One region of the Ruegeria sp. CJ6 genome, then DNA from elsewhere that is predicted to be linked to it. Evidence: riboswitches for the same ligand, from Rfam matches in the RefSeq annotation. Region 1 holds a riboswitch; each other region holds the start of a gene.

Region 1 (5,704 bases):
ATCGAGCAGTAGCTGGTCAATCGCGTGATCGCTGAGACCCGGATGTGCCCGTTTCACCGCATTCCACAACTTGCATGGATCGTGCAGGGGCTTTCCGCAATTCTCGCCAGTGGCAAGACTGCCATCAAAGGGGGGCGCAAGCTTAACACCACCGGATTGGTTTTTTTGAAACAGCTTCGGAGCCCACATCTCGCCCTGTGTATCCAGACGAAAGGCCAGCCGGTGGGTTAGTTCAGTGGTATCGGGATCGCGTTCGCGCAGCATGTCGGTCTGAAAATCGTTCAGCCCGTAGATTTGGCACAGATCGACCTCGTGGTTCGAATCCGTCTGATCAACCGGTCCTTTCGCCCCAAAGGTGCGAAGGAAACTGTCGGTAAACCATTGTGCGGCTGAGATAAACAAAAGTGTCGATCCTTGCGGGCACATCAAGGTAAGCGGGTTGCCATCCATTTGTGTCCGTCGGCGAAAGAGATCAGCAACTTCGCTTTCCGACGGCAGGACGGGTGAGAGGTCTTCTGGCGTCGTATGCCGACCGATCCAGCGATGGGAAAACACGCCGGGCCATGTCGTGTAGTCTGCGCCCATTGTATAGGGCCGCGGTCGGTGGATCTTCGCGGCGTTTGCAAGCCTGATCGCGGCCAAATAACTCGTAACGGGTGGGGAGATCTTGAATCCGAGTTTGATCAGATCATCAACGTCCAGCATCAATACATCTCCGTTTGGTCATCGGTTCGGGAACCGGGCGCGGGCCAGGCTCAGATAGGTTCTGAGCCGGATCGCATTAATCGGTCCTAAAGGTTCGTGATCTGCCGTGACACGCCAGGGCGAGAAGCTCATCGCGTCGCCATTCTGCGGATCAAATTCTGCACCTTTGGGAATCGTGATATCCGCCACGGGCGTGACGGTATGATGGTACGGATCAAGAGGTGCATCTGGTTGCGGATCGCATGCCCACCGGATGCGATTGTCGAGCACATCGAATTCGTCGGCCGGGCGCGGGGGCTCAATCACACACAGCTCGAAGTGATTATCTCCATCGGCCACGTTTTGCCGCAAACATTGCCCGATCCCATCTGGGTCGTCTACCGGATGTGCCGGAATTTTTGGTTTCGCGCTGCGGGCCAAGTATCTGACCGTTAGATCGGGGCCCAGCCGATACGGTGTTGTCGACCAGAAATGGACCTCAAAAGGCGAGTGCATATAGTTCGAGGCAAAATCACTCGCGACGCGAAACTGACGCTTGCCTTCACGAGTGAGGAAGGCGCGAAATCCTGCGCGCAGCCCTTTGGTGATCAACCTAAGACTCCATTTTCGTCGCCCTTTGATCGCGTGCTGGACCGCTTGTAATGTGGCGACAAGCCTGCCCAATCGCTCATATTCATCGGGGACGTAGCTGGGAAACACATCCTGATCGACCAATACAAAATCGAACTCGTCGCTAAGTTGTGTGGTCCCCAGATGCGCAAGTGCTTCGGCGTCGATCAGCTTGGGGCCAGGCACATCAAAAAGCTTGATCGCCATCCCGTGGGCATCCGATTTCCGGTCATCCAGATGCGCGCCGTTGGAAAAGCGAAGTGCGGCTGAATAGGCTGCGGGCTGTTCAAACAGGCCGTGACGGAACTGTTCTGGTAGATCGTTTCTGACGGTGAATATTGCAGCTACACACCCGTGACTGCGCCCATGCTGAGCCCTTAAGCGATGGCCTTTCCACCGTGCTACGGCCTCGAGATTGTGGTCAATGACATCATCAACAATATCCGGCGGCAATGCGTTTTGCGAAACATGTGTCAAAGAACCGTCTCCTTGGATAAACCCAGGCAATGATCAAACAGGGGTAAGGTGCTGACAAAGCTAAACCTCTAAATTTGTTCAGCTTACCTCAGATTGTCTAATTTCCAAACACACCAACTATGGACAACCGTGGCCAGACAAATTCGGCGCGCAGCCCAAGCTATTCGGTTGGTGCTTCGGACACGTGGTTGGCGGCGCTCGATCCTCGACCAGAGTTGGGTGCCTTCGACTTTATCATTGACGTGTCCGGTGTTCTCGGGCACTCAATCGATTGATGGTTCCCGGTGGCGTTGCCGCGGGATGAAAAGGGAATACGGTGAGGCTTGCCAAAAGGTGCCAATTCCGTAACTGCCCCCGCAACTGTAAGCGGTGAGCAAGGCCAAACAGCCACTGGTCCACAGGATCGGGAAGGTTGGCCGAGCGCGGACCCGCAAGTCAGGAGACCTGCCATCAGATGTTTAACCAACCCGGGGCGGGGCGTCCTGGAAGGAGGCTTTGATGGCGCGTCAATCGCGTGTTTACATTGTCGGCAGCTTCCGCATGCGCTTGGAAACAAGTGGAGTGGACCATGCCAGATACGCCTGATCATTTCATTCTAGTCTGCGAAAGCTGCGCTGAAGGGCTGCCCCTTGATGAAATTTGCGATGCGTTGACTGGGAAATTACCTCGCAGTTTTGCGATCCGCGCGTCGTCTTGCATGGCAGGCTGCGATAGTCCCAGAACGGTTGGGTTCCAGGCCGTAGGAAAGGCGCAATACCTTTTTGGTGGCATTCAGACCGCGGATGAGGTGCAGTCGCTGGCTGAGTTTGCAGCGCAGTATCGTGAAAGCCCGGATGGCTGGACAAATGCCACTGATCGCCCGCAGGCGTTGTCCAATAAAACCCTCTCGCGCATGCCGCGGATCGAACAGGGGGCATCGCAATGACGTTGCCACCCTTTCTGATTGCCGAAAACCTTGAGTATTATGCCCTTAACGGAGATGTCCTGTTGCAGGGCGTCTCGTTCGAGTTGGACGAGGGTTCCATTCTAGCCATCGCCGGCCCGAACGGGGCGGGGAAAACGACGCTTCTCAATCTGTTGTGCGGCGCTGAGCCGCTGGCACTTGGCGATGTTCGGATCAAAGGACGCAGTCTGAAACAGCTCTCTGCCAAAGAGCGTGCGCGCATGATTGCAGTGGTAGGTCAGCAGGAACTGCCCGATGGACGCTTGGCGTTACGCGATTATGTTGCGCTGGGGCAAATACCCATCCGTGCGGACCGCTCTGCCGAAGGCCACGCGCAAGAGCTGGACCGGATTTTAGACCTGACCGGTCTCGCCAATCTCGCGGACAAGCGCATGGCCCAACTGTCCGGAGGCGAACGTCAGCGTGCCCATATCGCGCGCGCTTTGGCGCAAAACCCTTCGTTGCTGTTTCTGGACGAACCGACCAACCATCTGGATCCTGATGCAAAAGGGCGGATGCTGTCTTTGGTCGCCGAGCTTGGGATCACCGTGGTCATGATCGTACACGATCTGGTCATGATCCCCGAATTCGCCACACACGTGGCGCTGATGAAATCGACCCGCATGATCGAGTTTGGGTCGGTGGACAAGGTGCTGACACCCGAAAGAGTCCGCGAAACTTTTGGCGTTGATTTCCTCTGCTTTCTCCACGAAGGCCGCGTGATCCCGGCGCTTGATATTCGAAGAACCACAGTCTCAACTTAGTCGAAGGAACACACTGAGATGAAATACATCTGGCCCGTGGCGTTGGCCACCGCCATGGCAAGCGGTGCTGCTGCGCAAGAAGTCACCGTAGACAACTGCGGCGAACCGCTGGTTTTTGATACCGCGCCCGAGCGCCTGGTTGTGCATGACATGAACATGACCGATATGGCCTTTGCGTTGGGTCTGCAGGACAAGATCGTCGGCCTGACCGGCATCACCGGCTGGTACAAGACCAGCCCTGATTTTGATGCCCTGCGCGGCGACATCCCCGAGCTTGCGCCGAAATATCCGACCGTCGAAAACCTGGTGGCGGTTGAACCCGACCTGTTCTTTGCAGGTTGGTACTATGGCATGAAGCCGGGTGGTGATGTGACCCCAGATACATTGGAACCGTTCGGAATCAAGACCTTGGTTCTAACGGAAAGCTGTGTCCATCTGGACAAGGATCGCCCCGAAGCCAGCATGGATCTTCTGTTTGGCGATGTGTTGCGCTTGGGCAAGGTGATGCAAGTCGAAGACAAGGCCGAGGTTCTGGTCTCGGGCTGGAAAGAGCAGCTGGCAGCGATCGAAGCCAAGACTGCTGAACTGCCCAAGCCCCGCGTCTTTCTTCTGGATGGTCCTGCAGATGCTCCGTTTACCGCCGGTAAATTCGCGATTCCCGATGCGATGATCACAGCCGCTGGTGGTGAAAACGTCACTCATGACATGGACACGAGCTGGGGCCGCACTTCGTGGGAGGCCGTTGCCGCATCGAACCCGGAATTCCTGGTTTTGTTGGATTATCAGACCGGCAATGGCGCCGAGGACACCTTCAAGTTCCTGCAGGAACATCCCGTCATGTCGCAGACTGATGCCGTCAAGAACGAACGCTGGATCGGATTGCGCTACGAAGAGCTGACGCCCGGACCGGCAAATATCGAAGCGATCTCGAAGATGGCGCGCGCGATGCATCCGGGTCAGAGCTAATATGGGCCGACTGGGCCTGACGTTGTTGCTGGGGGCGGTCGTTCTGACCGCCCTTTTGCTGATTTCCACGATCTACGGCACAACCTCGATTCCTTTGTCCGACACCTTCACCGCGATATTGCGAGGTACCGGGTTGCAGGACGGAGAGATGTCGCCGCTGCATAGGATCGTATTCGACCTGCGATTGCCCCGCGCGTTGTTTGCAGCCGTGATCGGTGCCGGGCTGGGCATCGTTGGCGTGGTGCTGCAAACGACCACACGTAATGACCTTGCCGATCCATTTCTGTTCGGCCTGTCCTCGGGCGCGGCAGCGGGGGCGGTGTTTGTAATTACCGTGACCGGAGATATTCTGGGTTTCTGGACTCTGCCTCTGGCTGCCTTTTGCGGCGGTCTTGTGGCGTCGGGCATCGTGCTGGCGCTGGTTCATGGGCTTCGCACCAGCGCACCGGAGAAGCTGATCCTTGCGGGTCTGGCTGTGTCGTTTTTGTTTTCGGCCATCACCAACTATCTGATCTTCGCCGGTGATAGCCGCGCCGCCCATTCTGTCATCTTCTGGATGCTGGGGGGGCTGGGCCTGGCCCGTTGGGAGACGTTCCCGCTGGTGTGCATCGGTCTGCTGCTGATCCTGAGCTATTCGCTTTATCGCAGCCGCTGGTTGGATGCGCTGCTGACCGGGGATTTGACTGCCGCTACTCTGGGTGTGCCGGTTCGGGGTCTGCGGTTCAGCATGTTTTTCACCGCAGCCTTGGCAACGGCCGTGTTTGTTTCCGTAGCCGGAGTGATTGGTTTTGTCGGTCTGATGGTGCCGCATATTGCGCGCGGGATCGCAGGTCCCCTGCACAAAAACCTTCTACCTACCGCCGCTATGGTTGGTGCTGCCTTGTTGACCGGCTCTGACATTCTCAGCAGGCTTCTGCTGGCTCCGCAGGAATTGCCGGTGGGGATCGTCACAACTTCAATCGGATCGGTGTTTGTGTTCTTGCTTTTATTCAGGACAGCGAGAAATCAACGGTAAGGCCCTCGATCTTCGCTCCCAAGATATTTCGTCCTGATCAGGTCTGAGCCGAGTTTAAACCTTTCCGTCAGCCGCTTGGCCGAGCCATTTGAACACAAGCTTGGCGCGGTCGGATGAGGTGTTGTGTAGTTTCACGTAGAAATCCAGTTGCGATGAGATGGTTTGCGGCAACAGTCTGACCAGTTTTCCGGATGCGGTCAGCTCCGAGGTCAGTCCCTCCCATCC
Region 2 (5,704 bases), on a different contig from region 1:
GCACCAGCGACGGCAACAACCATCAAAAGGTTCATATCCGGCGAAAGTCGACGCGCCGAAGACCAGGCCTTAGGGGCCACCAGCCAGACGCCAAACAAGATCGCGACCGCGAACAAAGCTGCCTCGGGCAAAGGCATCGGAACCTCACCATGTCCCGAGAACAGCCCGAGCGCACCGCCCATGCCGGTTTCGAAAATGTGCCAGCCAAAACCCGCTGCCCAAAACCCTCCGCTAAGAGTGGTGAACCGCCGCTGACGTGCAATATGCGCCGCCTGGTCCTGGGCGGCATTTCCGTCATCCCATGGTTTGGCGGTCATACCAGTACTGGCAACCAGCATCATGACATCTTCGTCAGATAACTTGGCAGCACTTTCAAGAAGTGTCATCCGACCGTTGATCACATCAAATGCAAGATGCTCTTCGCCACCTGCTTTCGGGCCGACGACACGGTTCAGGATCGCCACCTCTTCGGCGCAATCAAGGCCAGAGACCTGAAAGCTTCTACCACCTTCAGGAATTGGACCGGCGGGGGCGATGTCGCCACACCCGCCGCTACCGCATGCGTGGTGACCATGTTTGTTTTCGTGGCCATGGTCGTGGCTATGGGTATCGGATGACATGATTGGACCTCAAGAATCTCTATGGTCCTTTGTAAATAGTTCCTACAGTAACTAGAGCTTCAATACCTTTTATATTTTTTTCATCCGGGTTCTTTGCCTGCGATATTGTTAGTTCATTTCGTCTTGCGGGCCGGCCGTGTGGATGCAATCTAATTGCAGATGACGCAAAAAATTTGGAACAGATCAATGCAGAAACAGATCGCAATTACCATCACGTTAGTCTCGATTACGGCTGGTTGCTCAGCCCAGTTCACTGGGGCCAAAAGCAAAGCACTTGAACCAGGCAACGTGCCAGATTCGGTCGTAGCGCTGGCAGGGCCGGCGCAGGATTTGACCACGGCACGCCTTTTGCCAGAAGATAATTGCTTTTGGTATGAGCACAGCGGACCTGTCGAGACGACATTGGTACCATTGCGCGCGACGAATGGCGCTCCGATCTGCATTGCGCGCGACGCCTGATCGAAATGAGGGCAGCGACGTCCATGTACGCTGCCCAATATTCATGAGCGGGCTGTGACGCTATCTTCGGCAGAGTATAGGAAAGCGGTCGAGCCGGTTTTCACGTTTGGGTAGAGGTCATTGATATGAGCCATGATCATTCGCACACATCCAGAACTTGCGCGACCGCCGATGCTTCTTGGCTCAGGCGTGCCGTGAATTCTGAGATATGTGTCTCGGTCTCCAACGTATAGATAAAGGGCACGAGAGCCGAGAGCATTATTCGGCCCGGGCTCCATGCCATTCCGGAATTCCGCGTATTCGGGGTTGCGCTCGATCATTGAAGCGGTTGGTGTCCAGTGTGGCCATTCGACCTTTCGGCGGATAACATAGGTGCCGGGCTCGTAAAGATTCCCACGCGCGATCGCTACGCCATAGCGCATTGCGGTCCCGTCTTCTTCGATATGATAGAGATAGCGCGCGACGGCATCCACATGGATGTCACCTGGAACCAAACCATCATTTGCCGCGACGCGTCTTGGTAAAAAACGGTCATGAACACCCCACGGATTTGAGGTCATTGGATCGTAACCAATTGGCGTGACCTGACTGTCCCAATAGGTCTTCTGCGATGCGGTTGGCCAGGTTTTGGCGATCAATGGACTGGCCGCAGACGCCGAGAACAGCGCTGTGGTGGATTGAATGAAATGGCGCCTTGTAAGCATAGGTCTCGTCCTGGTTCACAAGTTTAACGTATTTGGATCGCACTATCGCGAATTAATCCGAATCTTAAAGCCTCTAGCAGCTAGAGCTTCAAGAGGTTTCAGGTAACGCTTGGTTTACCCTGTCGATCAAGTGACCGGTTGCGTGAATCCTGCTTCGGTCGAGTTTACATTGGAATAGGTCGCAAAGACAATTGACACAGGCGAAGCCGCCATTGTAGCGGTGAATTGTTTTCGGTTCCTGATGGCTGAAGCCAAAAGGATTAAAAGGGAATACGGTTCGGTGTTTTCAATGGCGCCAATTCCGTAACTGCCCCCGCAACTGTGAGCGGAGAGCGATGCCAAGACACCACTGGTTCGTAATGGAACCGGGAAGGTTGGCGGAGCGAGCACCCGCGAGTCAGGAGACCTGCCGTAAAGCGCCGGGCTATGCCCAGACTGAACCTGTCGGCCTTACGGTCGATTCAACCTGACAAGCCGCCGGGTGAGGCGGTAGGGAGAAAGAACATGCATATCGAACCGGGCATCGTGAATGGTGCCAAAATCGCGCTTTCCTATGTTACCGCCGCAGGTGCGGCTACTTACGCAGCGAAAGAAACGTTTTCCACATTGCGAGCGAATGGACCTGCATCTTTTGTTATGCGCTCGGTGCTCGCCACCGTTGGGGTTTTCCTTTTCTTCGAAGTCCTGCCGCATTTCCCGGTTGGTGTCTCTGAAGTCCACTTCATCCTGGGGTCGACGCTGTTTCTGCTTCTCGGTGCTGCACCCGCGGCTTTTGGATTGGCAGCTGGTCTCCTGATTCAGGGTGTGTTTTTTGCCCCGTTCGATCTTCCGCAGTACTTCATCAACCTGACCACTCTGCTGGTGCCGCTATTTGCGCTACAAGCACTGGCCAGCCGCATCATCGCACCCGGCACAGCATATGTTGACCTCAAATATAGCCAAGCTCTTGCCCTAAGTGCGACGTATCAGGGAGGAGTAGTCGCATGGGTTGGGTTCTGGGCCTTCTACGGCCAGGGTTTCGGCGCAGAAACCATGGCGTCGGTTCTGTCCTTTGGCGGCGCTTATATGCTGGTAATCGTCATTGAGCCGATTGCTGATCTGGCAGTGCTTGCGGCAGCCAAGGCAATGCGCGGTTTGAACAGTACAGGTCTGGTGACTCCGCGTTTGTACAACGCTGCGAAAGCTTGACCAAAGTTTGAAGCGGTGTCCTAAACTTGGGTTGCCGCGAAACAACCAGTAGTCGCAGGACCAAAATTTTATTGTGGCGCGTCTCGAGGGCGCGCCACATTGTTTTTAGCCGCTAGAAACCTGTACCCAACGATCAGGGTGATTTGGGTCCTGTATTCGTAGGAAAAGATACCTCGTTTCCTTCCACGATTTGATCCTGTTGGTGACATTGTCCAGAATCAAATCGCCTTCACTCGAGCGATAAACTAAAACTGCATGGCCACTGCGATTGGTGTCTAAGACAGTTGCAATAAGTAGCTTCGTAGGATCCAAGCCGTTCTGCATTAGTTCAAACTTCTTTTGCAAAGCGAAATCTTCGCAATCCCCTGACCCCTGCATTGGTAGCGTCCAGTATTCCTTTGTCCCGTATTGGTTTTGATCCGAAACGGCGCGGATCCTCCGATTGACGCGCAAGTTAATCGCTTTAACGATCTGTTTCTCCTGCGCTTCTGGCAGACCAGAAGTACGAGTATTCGCGCACGCCCACGAATAATCTTTGCAGAGTGATTTGGCGCCCGATGGCGCCTGAACCTCTCTATCTAGTTTGATCCAGGGAAGCTCAGAAGCTTGCAATGAAGCGGCGGAGACAAGGTAGCTGCATATGATACAGGCCAACGATAGATAAACTGGTAACCGTTCCGAAAGTTTTTTCTGAGCGGAAGTAGGTTTTGTCATATCTGCTTTCCCCATACTCGTTTCTCCTGGGTATCTGAAGCTACCGAGCCAAGAGAACTCTATTTCAATCTTTTATGTTCATCGACGCATTACAACAGCTTATTCAATTTAAAATGCAGAGCAGCAAAGTTCGCGAGCGCGCAGTTATTAGTCGTGATTATGTGGGTGAGCTTAATTGAGATTCTTGCAGCGGCATAGAAGAAAGCCGGCTAGTAGTCCTGGGTTAGAAACGCTTGAGGTTTGTGGCGGATTTGGATGACGCGTCAAGCTGAACATCTTTGTGCAATGAAATGGGTATCAACCGTTCGCCGGGGCGCACCCTAACAGTGTATCTGCGATTATATGTTTCATGCGGCCAGATGTAACTGGCAATTGCAGATTTCCCCTGACCAAGGTGTGCAGGTTTTGATTGGAAATTCTAAAACAATGACTTCGTCGCTACACTCAGTCCTCTGTTAACGCGCACAGCGACGGGAGCGATGAGTTGGGCAGGTTCAGTGGCCTACGAGACATATTGCGTCAGGTTTCTATGATGCGTGCAAGTTTCGTACGATCGACTTTGGAGGCATGACGCTTGTCCATAGGGATGTTCTTAATCGAAATCACATTTGGAACGCCAAAACCAAGCGCAGATTTAGTCCAATCGTCGATGTGATCCGCGGAACCTTGGACGCAAAGTGTGGGGCCTGCTTTGGTATTGACGAGCGCGCATCGATCTACACCTGGCCATCTCTGTGCCGCGACTTCGATAGCAAAGGGGAAGAGCGTACCTGAAAAGACTTCAATTTCGGACCCGACGCGCCCCCATAACCATAAACGCCCGTCATCATCCAGCGCGCCAGCGTCACCGGTCCGGTGCCATATGACACCACCTTCTTCGATTTTGTTGTTCTTCGAGTGGGTCGGGTCCAAATACCCGTCATTCACATGTGCGCCGGCGACCTGAACTTCATTGTCGCGGATGCGGAGCGTGATTTCGGGCACCGGGTATCCCACAAGTAGACCCCTTCCAACAGCCATGTCGTGGTGATCCTTCACCGTGATATCCGCGGCGTCAAGATGGGCAATCGGTTCAGCCTCGGTCGACCCATAAACGCACACAACCGACAGGCTGTGCCGGGTTCTCAACGCCTCGACAAGACTCGGAAACACCGGACCGCCGCCGGTGAACACCGTGTGCAACGGACCGGTATCCTCGGATTGAACCAGTTTTTCACATAGCGATGGTGGGATGAGGGCCCGGGTGATCTGTTGCGTTTGAAGCCAGCTTTCCAACTGCACGGGCGACAATTGGTCCAGCTTGCTGAACCTCCAGTTGGGCAGAACACTTGTGCGCCCGGCCGCCAGATTGATCAGGGTGAACACCGGAAAGGCCACCAGATCGCGCTCGGCCTTGCGGCTGTCGAGGAGGGGTGCGATGGCATCGTGCTGCGCCATCAGAAACGCATGTGAGCGCGGAATGGCCTTGGGCAAGCCAGTTGTACCAGAGGTAAAGGAAATAAGGGCGATATCGTCCGGTTGTACCTTTTGCGCCACCGGGTTGCTGCGGCTTTTACCAGGCGTCAGCAGGGGCAATGCCCAGAGATCCGGAACCAGAAACTTCAGCAAAGAATACGCACCCGCTGCACAGAACGCTTTTGGCTTCGTTGTTCGGGCGGCGTGGCGCAGACCGGCCAGCCCCAAGGCTGGCTCTGGTAAGACAACGGTTGCGCCAAGGGTCCAAAGCGCAGCCAGACTCGCATATAGGTCCGCGTTGACAGGCATGGCCAACAACACGCGATCACCTGACTGGATACCCTTGTCCTGCCACCGACCTGCCAAGTGCTGAACGCGCGTGCGCAGGGTTTGAAAGGTGATCTCGCGGCCCTTGCCGTCCACTATGGCTGTCCGGTCGGGAACCCGTTTAACCGCCGTGGCGAATTGGGACAGCAGGTCAGCCATTCAGCTTCCGTCCAAGCAAAGTATAGCGCCGGAATATTGTCGCGCCTTCCGCTGCACTGCGCTCGGCGGAGGTGTTGT
Region 3 (5,704 bases), on a different contig from region 1:
ATGCGGCATGGTCTTGAGCATTTCGCGCCGCAGGGAATCCTTCCGCTCGCGCTGCTCAGCTTGCTTCTTGCGGCGATCCTCAGCAGATACAGCTTCACCCATAGACGTCTTCTCCGGTAGAGGAATTTTGCAACGCTTCAACCAGATCAACCCAGTCCGGTCTGGCTCTCAATTCTTCGGCTTTCGACCTGTGCCACTCACATGCTTGGTGATGGAGGTCTGCCAATTGCGGATCTGCCATCATCTCAGATTTGATGTCGTGCATAGCCGGCATGTGTTCCAGAATTGAGCGATCCTCAACATCATTGTGGTTCATCATGAGCCAGTATTTGAGCCCTTGATCCTGCCCCACATGATTGGTGCGCCCACGGTCGCGCTTGACCAAAAAGCTATCAGTGCTGCGCACAGCATAATGATGAATGCGCGCGAATTCATGGCTGAAACCACGCCATGCTTTCCATTTCACTTGGTCTGCTGGGTACAGGTTCCCGCCCGAATCCCGCCACAACACGCCTTCGTATGGCGCGTCAGGGTTCGGTGCATCTTCTGGATTGATCCTGGGACGATGGGCGCGAAAACGGCTGAATTTTCCGTTGTTGCGGAACAGCGTTTTGAACCCTTTGGTCCGATGATGCGGATAGCCGTCTTCGGTGGCGGCCAGAAAGAAAGTCTCAGGTACAGGTCGATCAACGAAATCGTTCTGACCCGCATTTCCGAACATGCGCCAGCAGATCGAGATCGCGTCCGCCACGCCGCTGGCCTCAACGAGGCTTCTTATATCACTATTGGGCAAACGGATATTGATATACTCGTCCACATCCAAACTGAGAATCCAATCCGATGACAGATAGCTTGGGTGATTCCGCGCAAGCGAAAATGCACGAACCTGCGGCGCGGCGCGCGGACCCAGTCTGTTTCGCTCGTGGTGAGCCCAGCCAAGCACTTGCAGCCGTTCGCCCATGGCATCAGTACCATCAGCGCAATCATTGGTATAAATCAGAATGTCATCAAAACCGATTGCGTGGTTGTAGGCCACCCAATCGATCATGAAAGGCCCTTCGTTTTTCATCGTTGTTACGATGAGAAAGGTCTCATTCGTCATAAGTTGTTCTCTTGCCTGTGCCGGTGTCGGACTCCTGTTGATCTGTTTAGAATAGCCCCAGAATTTTGTCCAACCAGGTCGCCAGACAGCCGCAACGCTTGCCGATTATTTGATCTACCGATTCTGCGGGATCACCTCATAACCCGGTTCTTCTGGCTCGTCGTCCAGCATCTCGGTTGGGAACCCTGGCGCCTGGATCTCCAGTCCGGTCGCGTCCTCTAGCCGCCTGATGATGTTCGGGGACAGTTCACGCTCACCATATCGCGCGATGCCATCTTCGAAAATCTTAATCATCAATGGGTTTATCTCCAGAGGAACTCCGGCACGGTCGGCGACCTCCTGAAACAGACCGATATCTTTTTTCACCAGGTCCATGGTGAAGGAAATATCGCGCGAGCCGTTCAGGATGACCTGACTTTCGGTCTCGTGCACGAAGGATGTGCCTGACGATATCTTGATCGCCTCATAGGTGGTTCCAAGGTCCATACCGGCGGCCTTGGCTGTCACCAATGCCTCGGCGCAGGTGATCAGGTTGGCGGTAGCCAGATAATTGGTCAACACCTTCAGAACAGAGGCCGAGCCCAGATCGCCCGTGTGCAAAATGCGACGCCCCATGGTGGTCAGGAATGGCAGGATACGTTCAAAAGTCTCACGATCACAGCCTGCGAAGATCGAGATATTACCCGTCGCTGCCCGGTGACATCCGCCGGAAACCGGGCAATCCACTGCAGCCCCGCCTCGTTCGATGACCATTGCGCCAAGGCGTTTGACTTCGGCTTCATCGGTGGTCGACATTTCCATCCAGATTTTGCCAGGGCCGACCTCTGGCAACATTTCCTGCATCACCGCATCCGAGGCCGCAGGAGAAGGCAAACAGGTTATAACAGCATCGCAATTGCGCATCAGTTGCGCCGGGCTTTTGGCGGCTTTGGCACCCTTGGCGACGAATTCGGTCACCAGATCCGGGTTCAGGTCATGAACCGTCAGATCGATACCGTTTCGTAGCAGCGATCCAGATAGCTTGCCCCCTACATTCCCCAGCCCGATAAACCCTACTTTCATGCGCGGTATCCTCCTGTTCGCATCTTGCTGCCATGCCAGCACGTCGTTGCAGAAGTATCATGCCGCCCAGCGACCCCGACAGGTCGCTTTTTATCCGCTTTTTCACGGATCGGCGCGACTCGCTTGACAAGCAACCCTGCCCTGCCGCATGTCCCTTTCGTTGGTGTCTGCGAGAGCAGATGAAAAGGGAATGCGTCAGCGGTTTTTGCCGTCAAACGCAGCCGCCCCCGCGACCGTGACCGGAGAGGGTGCCCAAAGCCACTGGCAGTATGGCCGGGAAGGCGGGACATCCGACAGAGGCCTCCTCTGACATCCGCAAGCCGGGAGACCTGCCAACGCCCGAAGATGAAACCGGACGGGGTGTTCCGGTGTGGGGCTGTGATCGGCCCGCATGAAACCCCGTCCCCCACGAAGAGGATTTGGGGGGATGAGAGACATGACCGAGACCGCACCGGTCGAACTGCTGGTTTGCACTACCTGCCGTCGCGGGCTGCCTGTCGAGGATGACGCCCAGCGCCCCGGCACGTTGCTGCACAAGGCGCTTGAACAGGCGGGCCTGCCCGAAGGCATTACCTTGAAAGCTGTGGAATGCCTGTCGAATTGCGATGAAGGCTGCTCGATCGTGCTACGCGGAGGACCGGATCGCTGGACTTTCGTGTATGAGCATCTGAACGAGATCGACCATGTTGAAACCATCGTCGAAGGCGCAGCCAAATACCTCGCCACCGAGGACGGTTTGGTCAAATGGCGCGAACGTCCCGAACATTTCCGCAAAAACTGTGCGGCCCGCATTCCCCCGATTGGAGCCCTGAAATGAGCAATCTCGAGAAACTCCCCGTCACTGTGATCACCGGCTTTTTGGGCTCGGGCAAAACCACTTTGGTGCGACACCTGATGCAGAACCCGCAGGGCAAGCGTCTGGCGGTGGTCGTCAACGAATTCGGCGATGTCGGCGTCGATGGCGATATCCTGAAGTCCTGCGCCATTCCTGATTGCCCGGCGGAAAACATCATGGAACTGGCCAATGGTTGCATCTGCTGCACCGTGGCCGATGATTTCATCCCGACCATTGAAGCCCTGATGGCACTAGAGCCGCGCCCCGATCACATCCTGATCGAAACCTCCGGTCTTGCCCTGCCAAAACCGCTGCTGAAGGCGTTCGACTGGCCCGATATCCGCTCGAAAATCACCGTCGATGGCGTGATTGCTCTGGCCGATGCCGAGGCCGTGGCCGCTGGTCGGTTCGCTCCGAATGTCGAGGCGGTGGATGCGCAACGCATGGCAGATGACTCGATTGATCATGAAACTCCCTTGTCCGAGGTGTTCGAGGATCAGATTTCCTGCGCCGACATCATTCTGCTGACCAAGCCCGATCTGGCTGGCCCGGAAGGCGTTGCGAAAGCGAAAGAGATCATCGCCGCCGAAGCGCCCCGCCCCATGCCCGTGGTCGAAGTGGCCGAGGGTGCCGTGGACGTCCGCGTCGTGCTGGGTCTAGAAGCCGCGGCCGAGGATGACATGGACGCGCGTCCCAGCCATCACGACGGCCATCACGATCACGAGCATGACGATTTCGAAAGCATCATCGTTGAACTGCCCGAGCAAACCGATCCGATTGATCTGGTCGCCAAGATTGAACGATTGGCCAACGAGTTGAATATCCTGCGCGTCAAAGGCTATGCCGCCGTTCAGGGCAAGCCCATGCGCCTACTGGTTCAGGCCGTCGGTGCGCGCGTGCGTCACCAATATGACCGCCTGTGGGAGCCCGGCGAAGACCGTCGCTCGCGCCTTGTGGTCATTGCCGAGCATGACGATATCAAAGAGGCCGAGATCCGCGATATCCTCGTGGGTGTAACCGAGGCTGCCGAGTAAGACTTATGCACGTCGTCTTCCGCGAAAGCCATGGGCTCGAAGAAACCGAGACCCCGACCGATCTGGGTCAGAGCCCGGCGGACCTGGTGGTGCTGTCCTTTTCCGACAGTGACCTTGGCGCTTTCGCGGCGGGATGGCATCGTGGAGGTGGGCCTGAAGGACGCATGCCAACGATGCGGCTGGCCAATCTGACGGCGCTGAAGCATCCCCTCTCAGTCGACACATATGTCGAGCAGACACTGGAGGGCGCAAAGGGCATCCTGATCCGTCTGATCGGTGGAGTGCCCTATTGGGCGTACGGCTTGCAGCAGGTTCTGGCGCTGGCGCAGGCCAAAGGGATTGCACTGGCCGTACTGCCCGCAGACGGTCGCGAGGATACGCGGCTGGATGATTACTCTACCCTGCCTGTCTCGACCCTGCGGCGGCTGGCGCATCTGTGCGACACCGGCGGTGAGGTCGCGGCGCAGGCCGCTCTGGCGCAGATGGCACTGGCTGCGGGGTTGTATGCAGGTCCGGTCATGGGCGCCAAGACCATCCCCGAATGCGGTGCCTGGTGCCCAGATCACGGCGTGATCCCTGCAGAAAACGCTCTGCCCGGTGATGCGAAACGTATCATCGTAACCTTCTATCGTGCTTATCTGACCTCGGCGGACACAGCCCCAATCGCAGCGCTGATCCGCAGCTTGCGCGCGCGAGGTTTTGAGGCCGTCGGCCTGTTTGCCCCGTCGCTCAAAGCACCAAATGCCGCCGATTGGCTGCGCGAGACTATTGTAGCGCTGAAGCCTTCGGCAATCGTCAACGCCACCTCATTCTCAGGCAAGGGCGCATCAGGCACCTCACCTCTCGATGTGGCAGAGGTGCCGGTCTTTCAGGTGGCGCTGGCCACCTCACGCCGCAAAGCGTGGGCCGAAGCGGAACGTGGCCTTTCACCAGCTGATCTTGCCATGCATGTGGTCCTTCCGGAAGTGGACGGGCGGATCAACGCGGGCATCGTATCCTTCAAAGAGCCGGGCAAACGCGACCCGCATCTCGAATATTCCCGTTTCGCTCATCGGGCTGAACCGGAACGGATCGAAGCCATCATCAACCGCATCTCCGGCTGGCTGAACCTTCACGACAAACCCAAAGCGGAGCAGGTTCCGGCGCTGGTGCTATCGACCTATCCCGGCAAAGACTGGCAGATGGCCCATGCGGTGGGTCTGGATGCGCTGGCCTCGGCCGAGGCAATGTTGCTCGATCTGCAAGGCGAAGGGTATGACACCGCACCTGCCGAGCCGATTGCTGAAACTCTTCTTGATGCCCGGATTTCATGGCCGCTAGAGGATTATCAGGCGGCGCTGGCGGCGCTGCCGGAAACACTCCGCGCCGATCTCAATAAGGTTTGGGGCACTCCCGAAGACGACCCTGCTTTCACAAACGGCGCGTTCCATTTCACGGCACTGCGTCGTGGAAAAGCGCTGATCGCGCTGCAGCCCGAGCGCGGTACACCCGAACTGCGCGATGACGACTATCACGATCTGTCGCGCACACCGCGCCACGCCTACGTCGCCTTTTACTTATGGCTGCGCAAAGGATTGGTCGCGGATACGCTGATCCATATCGGCGCGCATGGCACGCTGGAATGGTTGCCGGGAAAATCAGTCGCCTTGTGCAACGAGTGTTGGCCCGAGG
Region 4 (5,704 bases), 190 kb from region 1:
ACCAGCCCGGCACCGGATTCGCCGACAACCATGATGGTGTTCAGCTCTTCCTGCATGTCAGTCATCTTGGTCTGCAGATCCTGCGCGGATTTCATCATCTTGGCCATGTCACCCAGGCCGCCTAAACCTTTTAGCATCGGTAATCTCCTGTCACTCGATTTGTGGCCTAGATACGAAGCGTAACCGTGCGGCACAAGAGGTCAGGATACTCCCGCCCGTCGTCAAGGTCTTTGGCAAGACCTTTCCTCCCGTTGGGCCCGGCAGCGCGCAAGGCGCGCTGCCGGGCCCAAAGCCGCTCAGGGGTATCGGCGCCAGCCGATGGCCCGTGGCGGGTGCGGGAGCATTTGGTTGAGGTGCGCTTATGCTCGAAAGTCAGTCCTCTTCAAACGGGTCCCATTCGTCTTCGACCTCGGGCAGGGCTTCGGTTTCGACTTGAGCGGCGCGTTGTTCTGCGGTTTCGATGCTCTTGATCCGCGCTTTCGGGAAATGAGTCAGCACTGCTTGCACCAGAGGATGCTGTTCAGCCTCGGCTTTCAGGGCCAAGTCTGCAGCGTCCCGTACCTCGGCAATGGTCGGTGCGTTGCCCTCAGCGACAATAGAAACGGCCCACCGGTTGCCTGTCCAACGCTGCAGCGACGCGCCCAATCGTTGTGACAGGTCGGTCGGGGCGTTGTCGGTTGGGGCGAACTCGATCCTGCCCGGTTGGTAGGATACCAGACGCACGCCGTTTTCGACCTCGACCAACAACTTCACATCCCGGTTGGCTCGGATCAGTTCGACCACATGTTCAAATGTTGGATAGCGTGCCAGCGCTGCCTGCACATCCTGGGCCAGCGCGGCCGTTGGCCCGCCCGCGCTGCCGCCAATCCCCGATGCGGCATAGGCCGGTCGGGCCACAGCCTGTGGCGCGGAAGGAGCATGTCCCGGCGCACCGATTCCCTTGCCGGGGCCACCATTGGGCGGCGGAGGCGTATCTTGCAGACGCTTGATCAGCTCCTCCGGGCTAGGCAAGTCGGCCACATGGGTCAGGCGGATCACGGCCATTTCCGCAGCCATCATTGCGTTGGGTGCGGCGGAAACTTCCTCGAGCGCTTTCAGCAGCATTTGCCACATGCGTGTAAGGACTCGCATGGGCAGAGCCTCGGCCATTTGTTGACCTCGGGCGCGTTCGTCGGGGGAAACGGTGGGATCTTCGGCGGCATCCGGGGTGATCTTGACCACCGAAACCCAATGCGTGATTTCAGCCAGATCGCGTAAGACGGCGAGTGGATCAGCCCCTTCGGCATATTGCCCGCTCAGCTCGGTCAACGCGCCTGCAGCATCGCCGCGCAGGATCATATCCATCAGATCCAGCACCCGGCCCCGATCGGCCAGCCCCAGCATCGCGCGCACCTGATCCGCGCTGGTTTCACCGGCCCCGTGCGAGATCGCCTGATCCAGCAGTGAGGTCGCATCCCGCGCTGATCCTTCGGCAGCCCGGGTGATCAACGACAACGCATCCTCGGCAATCTGTGCCCCCTCGGCACCTGCAATTTTGCGAAGCAGTCCGATCATATCCTCCGGCTCGATCCGGCGCAGATCAAAGCGCTGGCAACGGGACAAGACGGTCACCGGGACCTTGCGAATCTCGGTGGTGGCAAAGATGAACTTCACGTGTTCGGGGGGTTCTTCCAGCGTCTTGAGCAGCGCGTTGAAAGCGCTGGTCGACAGCATGTGAACCTCGTCGATGATATAGATCTTGTAGCGCGCGGACGCAGCGCGATAGCGGACGCTGTCGATGATCTCGCGGATGTCATTGACACCGGTGCGGCTGGCGGCGTCCATCTCCATCACATCGACATGGCGGCCCTCCATGATGGCTACGCAGTGTTCACATTGACCGCAGGGTTCGGTGGTAGGGCCGCCGCTGCCATCGGGACCGATGCAGTTCATACCCTTGGCGATGATCCGGGCGGTCGTCGTCTTACCGGTGCCGCGGATGCCGGTCATGATAAAGGCCTGCGCGATCCGATCCGCTTCGAATGCGTTTTTCAGGGTACGCACCATGGCGTCCTGACCGACTAGATCGGCAAAGGTTTCGGGGCGGTATTTGCGGGCAAGAACCTGGTAGGCGGGGTTGGGCGTCTCGGTCATGTCTGCTCTGTCGGATTCGCGTTACGCCGCAGCGTAGAGGCCCCCGCCGCCCGCGTCCACAGCCAGCCGGGACGATTTTCATTTTGGAATGCGTGGGTATGCGGCTAAAATCCACTCTATTCTAATTACTGGACCAGTATGTTGTTGGGTGAAGTTTGTTTGGGGGGAGATTATGTCGCAACTGGTGGTTTATGCGTTGCAGGTTGGCGGAGGCACCTTGGCCTTGTCCTCGATGCCTGGGCGTGGAGGAACGTATACAGAAGACCTTGATCTTATCGCAGACTGGAAGCCGGGACTTGTGATCTCGATGACCACTGAGGTCGAGATGATTCAGGATGGTGCGCGGAATTTTGGCGCTGATATTCAGGGGCGTGCCAGCAGATGGGTGCATTTGCCGATCGAAGATTTTGGCACGCCACCCAAAGAGATTTTGGACCGCTGGCCCCGCGTTGGCGCGACCGCACGTCAGGCGTTGTCAGGTGGTGGCCGTGTGCTAGTGCATTGCCGTGGTGGCTGTGGCCGATCCGGGATGGTGGTTCTGCGTCTGATGGTTGAATGCGGTGAACGGCCTGAGGCGGCATTGAAGCGATTGCGTACGGTGCGTCCTTGCGCAGTCGAGACAAATGCCCAGATGCTTTGGGCCGTTGAACCGGCCCGTGTTCAAGCCGTTTGACGGCTTAGACACCAACATGTGGCGAGATTTCGCCACCGTTGTGCTGCACCAGAAGCGAAGCCTCAAGCATGGCGCAAGGAGGATTCCTTAGCAGGTCTGCGGGTAGGCTGCGGTACTCGGTTCCGAACATCATGTCTGCGTAGTCATCCAGCCGGCCGGTATCGATTTCAGGATCGGTTCCGCAGAATACACGTATCTGGTCGCATTGGGCGCGAAAGCGGGCGGAGCATCCTTCCGGGCAGTGCGACAGATCTATGGTGCCTTCAATCTCAAACTCAGATTTCGTGACCGGTTTTGTGGCGGACATGGCCTGCGTCAGAGCCCGCGCCATTTGCGCCAGTGCGGGGCAGGTTGCCCCAGTACGTTGGCACACGGTCGCCGCGAATTCGTGCGTTTTAGTCTTCCAGATCATCAATGCGCCCTCCGCGCGCAGGGCGAGGGCGTGGCACAGGTTGGTCGGTGCAGAGCACGATCAAACCCGTCCCGGACACCCCGCCCGAGTTTCGGTTCTACATCTGATGGCAGGTCTCCTGACTTGCGGGTCATCGCTTTGCCGACCTTCCCAGCCTTCAAGGCCAGTGGTATCTCGGCATTGCTCTCCGCTTACAGTTGCGGGGGCAGTCTCGGACTAGGTTCTTTCCGGTTTTCTCCGTGCAGAACCGCACCGTGTTCCCTTTTCATCCCGGCCCGATTGGGCGCGAGAACCATCGCGACATGGCTATCGGCTGCGCCGTGCCCGAGTCAAGAAGATTGCGTCAGGCAAGTGACGTACGGTCCAGCCACGTCAACCTTGACTTGAGGCGCTTCGGGTGAACTGATCAGTTCAGTCGGTATTGGAGGGCACCATGTTGGACACGCAGCAGGCGGTTGTGACCGAGGATTTTCAAATCCCGTCCGGCCCGGCAATGTTGTCGGCGCGGCTTTACCGTCCGGTTGCCGACCCCGAAAAGGTGGTCGTCATAAACGGTGCGACTGGGGTGCCGAGGGATTACTATCAGTACTTCGCCCGATGGCTCGCCGAAGAACAGGGCATGGCCTGCCTGACTTACGATTACCGGGATTTTGGTCACTCTTTGGTGGGTTCGCAAAAGCGGTCAAATGTCACCATGGCCGATTGGGCGTTGATCGACATTCCATCCGCCCGGGCCGAGATGCGCCGACGGTTTCCGCAGGCCAAGCTATGGAGCATCGGTCATTCCTTGGGCGGAATGTTTGGCCCGATCCAACCCGATATCGATCAGATCGACAGGATGATCTGTGTCTGTTCGGGTCTGGTAACGCTGGCGGATCACCCTTGGCCTTATCGCGCTTTGGCGGCGTTGTTCTGGTATGGTCACGCGCCGCTGGTGGTCAAGGCGCTTGGCTACCTGCCCGGGCGGTTGGTCGGGTTTGGATCGGACCTGCCTGCCCAAGTCTATTGGCAATGGCGCAAATGGTGCACCGCCCCCAAAAGCTATGTGCCAGAGATCGGCACGACACTGCCCGCCGCCCGCTGGAAAGACTTGGGCAAACGTGTCGATCTGTTTACCTTCGCAGATGATGAAATGGTGCCGCCGGATGCTGTCTGGCGTCTTGCCGATCTCTATGGACCCAAAGCCGGGCGCCATCTGCTTGCACCAAGCGAATTCGGAGTGTCCAAGATCGGCCATATCGGTGCATTCGCAAGACGGAATGCGGCAGTCTGGCCTAGACTGATCGCCTGATAGCGCTGGGCACCGGTAGGTCGGTGCCCAGCTTCGTTATAGCCCTTTACGGGATTTTTTCTCGTGCATCACGCTGCGCACCATCTTGCCGAACGCCTTGTCGCGGGCGCGGGCCTGCGCCACCGAAGCGGAATTGTGTTGGTCTTCGCGCCGCAGCTTGCGCCAGCGGTCCAGCCGCGCGGGATCAAGCGTACCAGCGTCGATTGCCGCCTGCACCGCACATTCGGGCTCGGTCTCGTGCTGACAATCCGAGAAGCGGCAATCCAGGCTGAGGTCTGAGATGTCCGAAAATACCTCATCCAACCCCTCCTGCGCATCCAGCAGACGCAACGCGCGCATGCCGGGCGTATCGATCAGCCAGCCGCCATTGCGCATGCGATGCAAGGCGCGTGCAGTTGTTGTGTGCCTGCCGCGCGCATCATCTTCACGGATACCTGCGGTGGCCTGATCCTGCCCCGTCATCCCGTTGGCGAGCGTCGTTTTCCCAACGCCGGATGATCCAAGCAAGGCGCTGGTTTGTCCTTTCGGACACCACGACAGAACTTGTTCGAGATCGCCGTGATCCAGCGCGTTGACCGCAAGTATCGTCAGAAACGGGGCGAGCGATTGGGCCTGATCTACATAAAGGCTCGGATCATCGCACATGTCCGACTTGGTCAGAACGACCACCGGATAGCAGCCTGCCTGATGCGCCAGCGCAAGATACCGCTCCAATCGTGGCAGATTGAAATCGGCGTTGCAGGAACTGACGATGAACAGCACGTCTACATTTGCAGCGATCAACTGCGCTGCAGCTCCGGTACCTGCCGCTCGTCGTTGAAGCTGGCTTCGCCGGTCAAGCATACGGCGTATTCGTTTGTTTTCATCCACCAGAACCCAATCTCCGACGGCATATGCACCGGTTGATTGATCCGGAGATAACAAAGGCGATTCACCTTCAGGGCTCAGCCCGATCAGTCGATCCCGGTGTACTGCCGAGATGCGATACGGAAGAAGTGACGGATCAGCCGTATGCTGAGCCGCGAAATGAGAGGACCATCCGAGGTCCGATAAGGAAAGTAACATTGGTCTGCCTGTGATCAGAAACAGCAATCCCGTCGAATGGCAATCGCGCATCCGCCGGCGACGTGTTCAGGCAATCAGTTGATCGGAAAGGATCAGAACCGGTCTGCCCGAAGGGTTTTTGCTACAATCA

What was found. A riboswitch is a leader RNA that binds a small molecule or an ion and turns the genes downstream of it on or off. The one in region 1 is predicted to bind cobalamin.
Region 2: another riboswitch for cobalamin. It lies ahead of ACR0BT_RS17685 (energy-coupling factor ABC transporter permease); the one in region 1 lies ahead of ACR0BT_RS08470 (DUF1636 family protein).
Region 3: another riboswitch for cobalamin. It lies ahead of ACR0BT_RS09790 (DUF1636 family protein); the one in region 1 lies ahead of ACR0BT_RS08470 (DUF1636 family protein).
Region 4: another riboswitch for cobalamin. It lies ahead of ACR0BT_RS09410 (hypothetical protein); the one in region 1 lies ahead of ACR0BT_RS08470 (DUF1636 family protein).

The regions. Positions count from the first base shown of each region.
Region 1 covers NZ_JBQFQB010000002.1:622,841-628,544, reverse strand. Annotated here, with positions in the region: gene ACR0BT_RS08485 (peroxidase family protein) at 1-705, opposite strand, end outside; gene ACR0BT_RS08480 (catalase family protein) at 724-1,791, opposite strand; gene ACR0BT_RS08475 (hypothetical protein) at 1,911-2,066, shown strand; cobalamin riboswitch at 2,050-2,257, shown strand; gene ACR0BT_RS08470 (DUF1636 family protein) at 2,360-2,716, shown strand; gene ACR0BT_RS08465 (ABC transporter ATP-binding protein) at 2,713-3,498, shown strand; gene ACR0BT_RS08460 (ABC transporter substrate-binding protein) at 3,517-4,464, shown strand; gene ACR0BT_RS08455 (iron ABC transporter permease) at 4,466-5,479, shown strand; gene ACR0BT_RS08450 (LysR substrate-binding domain-containing protein) at 5,534-5,704, opposite strand, start outside.
Region 2 covers NZ_JBQFQB010000006.1:193,647-199,350, forward strand. Annotated here, with positions in the region: gene ACR0BT_RS17670 (heavy metal translocating P-type ATPase) at 1-620, opposite strand, end outside; gene ACR0BT_RS17675 (hypothetical protein) at 807-1,079, shown strand; gene ACR0BT_RS17680 (L,D-transpeptidase) at 1,121-1,783, opposite strand; cobalamin riboswitch at 1,999-2,211, shown strand; gene ACR0BT_RS17685 (energy-coupling factor ABC transporter permease) at 2,288-2,971, shown strand; gene ACR0BT_RS17690 (transglutaminase-like cysteine peptidase) at 3,077-3,700, opposite strand; gene ACR0BT_RS17695 (AMP-binding protein) at 4,205-5,626, opposite strand; gene ACR0BT_RS17700 (hypothetical protein) at 5,619-5,704, opposite strand, start outside.
Region 3 covers NZ_JBQFQB010000003.1:23,902-29,605, forward strand. Annotated here, with positions in the region: gene ACR0BT_RS09775 (class I SAM-dependent methyltransferase) at 1-102, opposite strand, end outside; gene ACR0BT_RS09780 (glycosyltransferase family 2 protein) at 95-1,102, opposite strand; gene ACR0BT_RS09785 (NAD(P)-dependent oxidoreductase) at 1,217-2,203, opposite strand; cobalamin riboswitch at 2,309-2,515, shown strand; gene ACR0BT_RS09790 (DUF1636 family protein) at 2,601-2,981, shown strand; gene cobW (cobalamin biosynthesis protein CobW) at 2,978-4,033, shown strand; gene cobN (cobaltochelatase subunit CobN) at 4,039-5,704, shown strand, end outside.
Region 4 covers NZ_JBQFQB010000002.1:809,711-815,414, forward strand. Annotated here, with positions in the region: gene ACR0BT_RS09395 (YbaB/EbfC family nucleoid-associated protein) at 1-137, opposite strand, end outside; gene ACR0BT_RS09400 (DNA polymerase III subunit gamma/tau) at 373-2,133, opposite strand; gene ACR0BT_RS09405 (phosphatase domain-containing protein) at 2,306-2,806, shown strand; gene ACR0BT_RS09410 (hypothetical protein) at 2,811-3,218, opposite strand; cobalamin riboswitch at 3,310-3,529, opposite strand; gene ACR0BT_RS09415 (alpha/beta hydrolase family protein) at 3,652-4,509, shown strand; gene rsgA (ribosome small subunit-dependent GTPase A) at 4,546-5,574, opposite strand.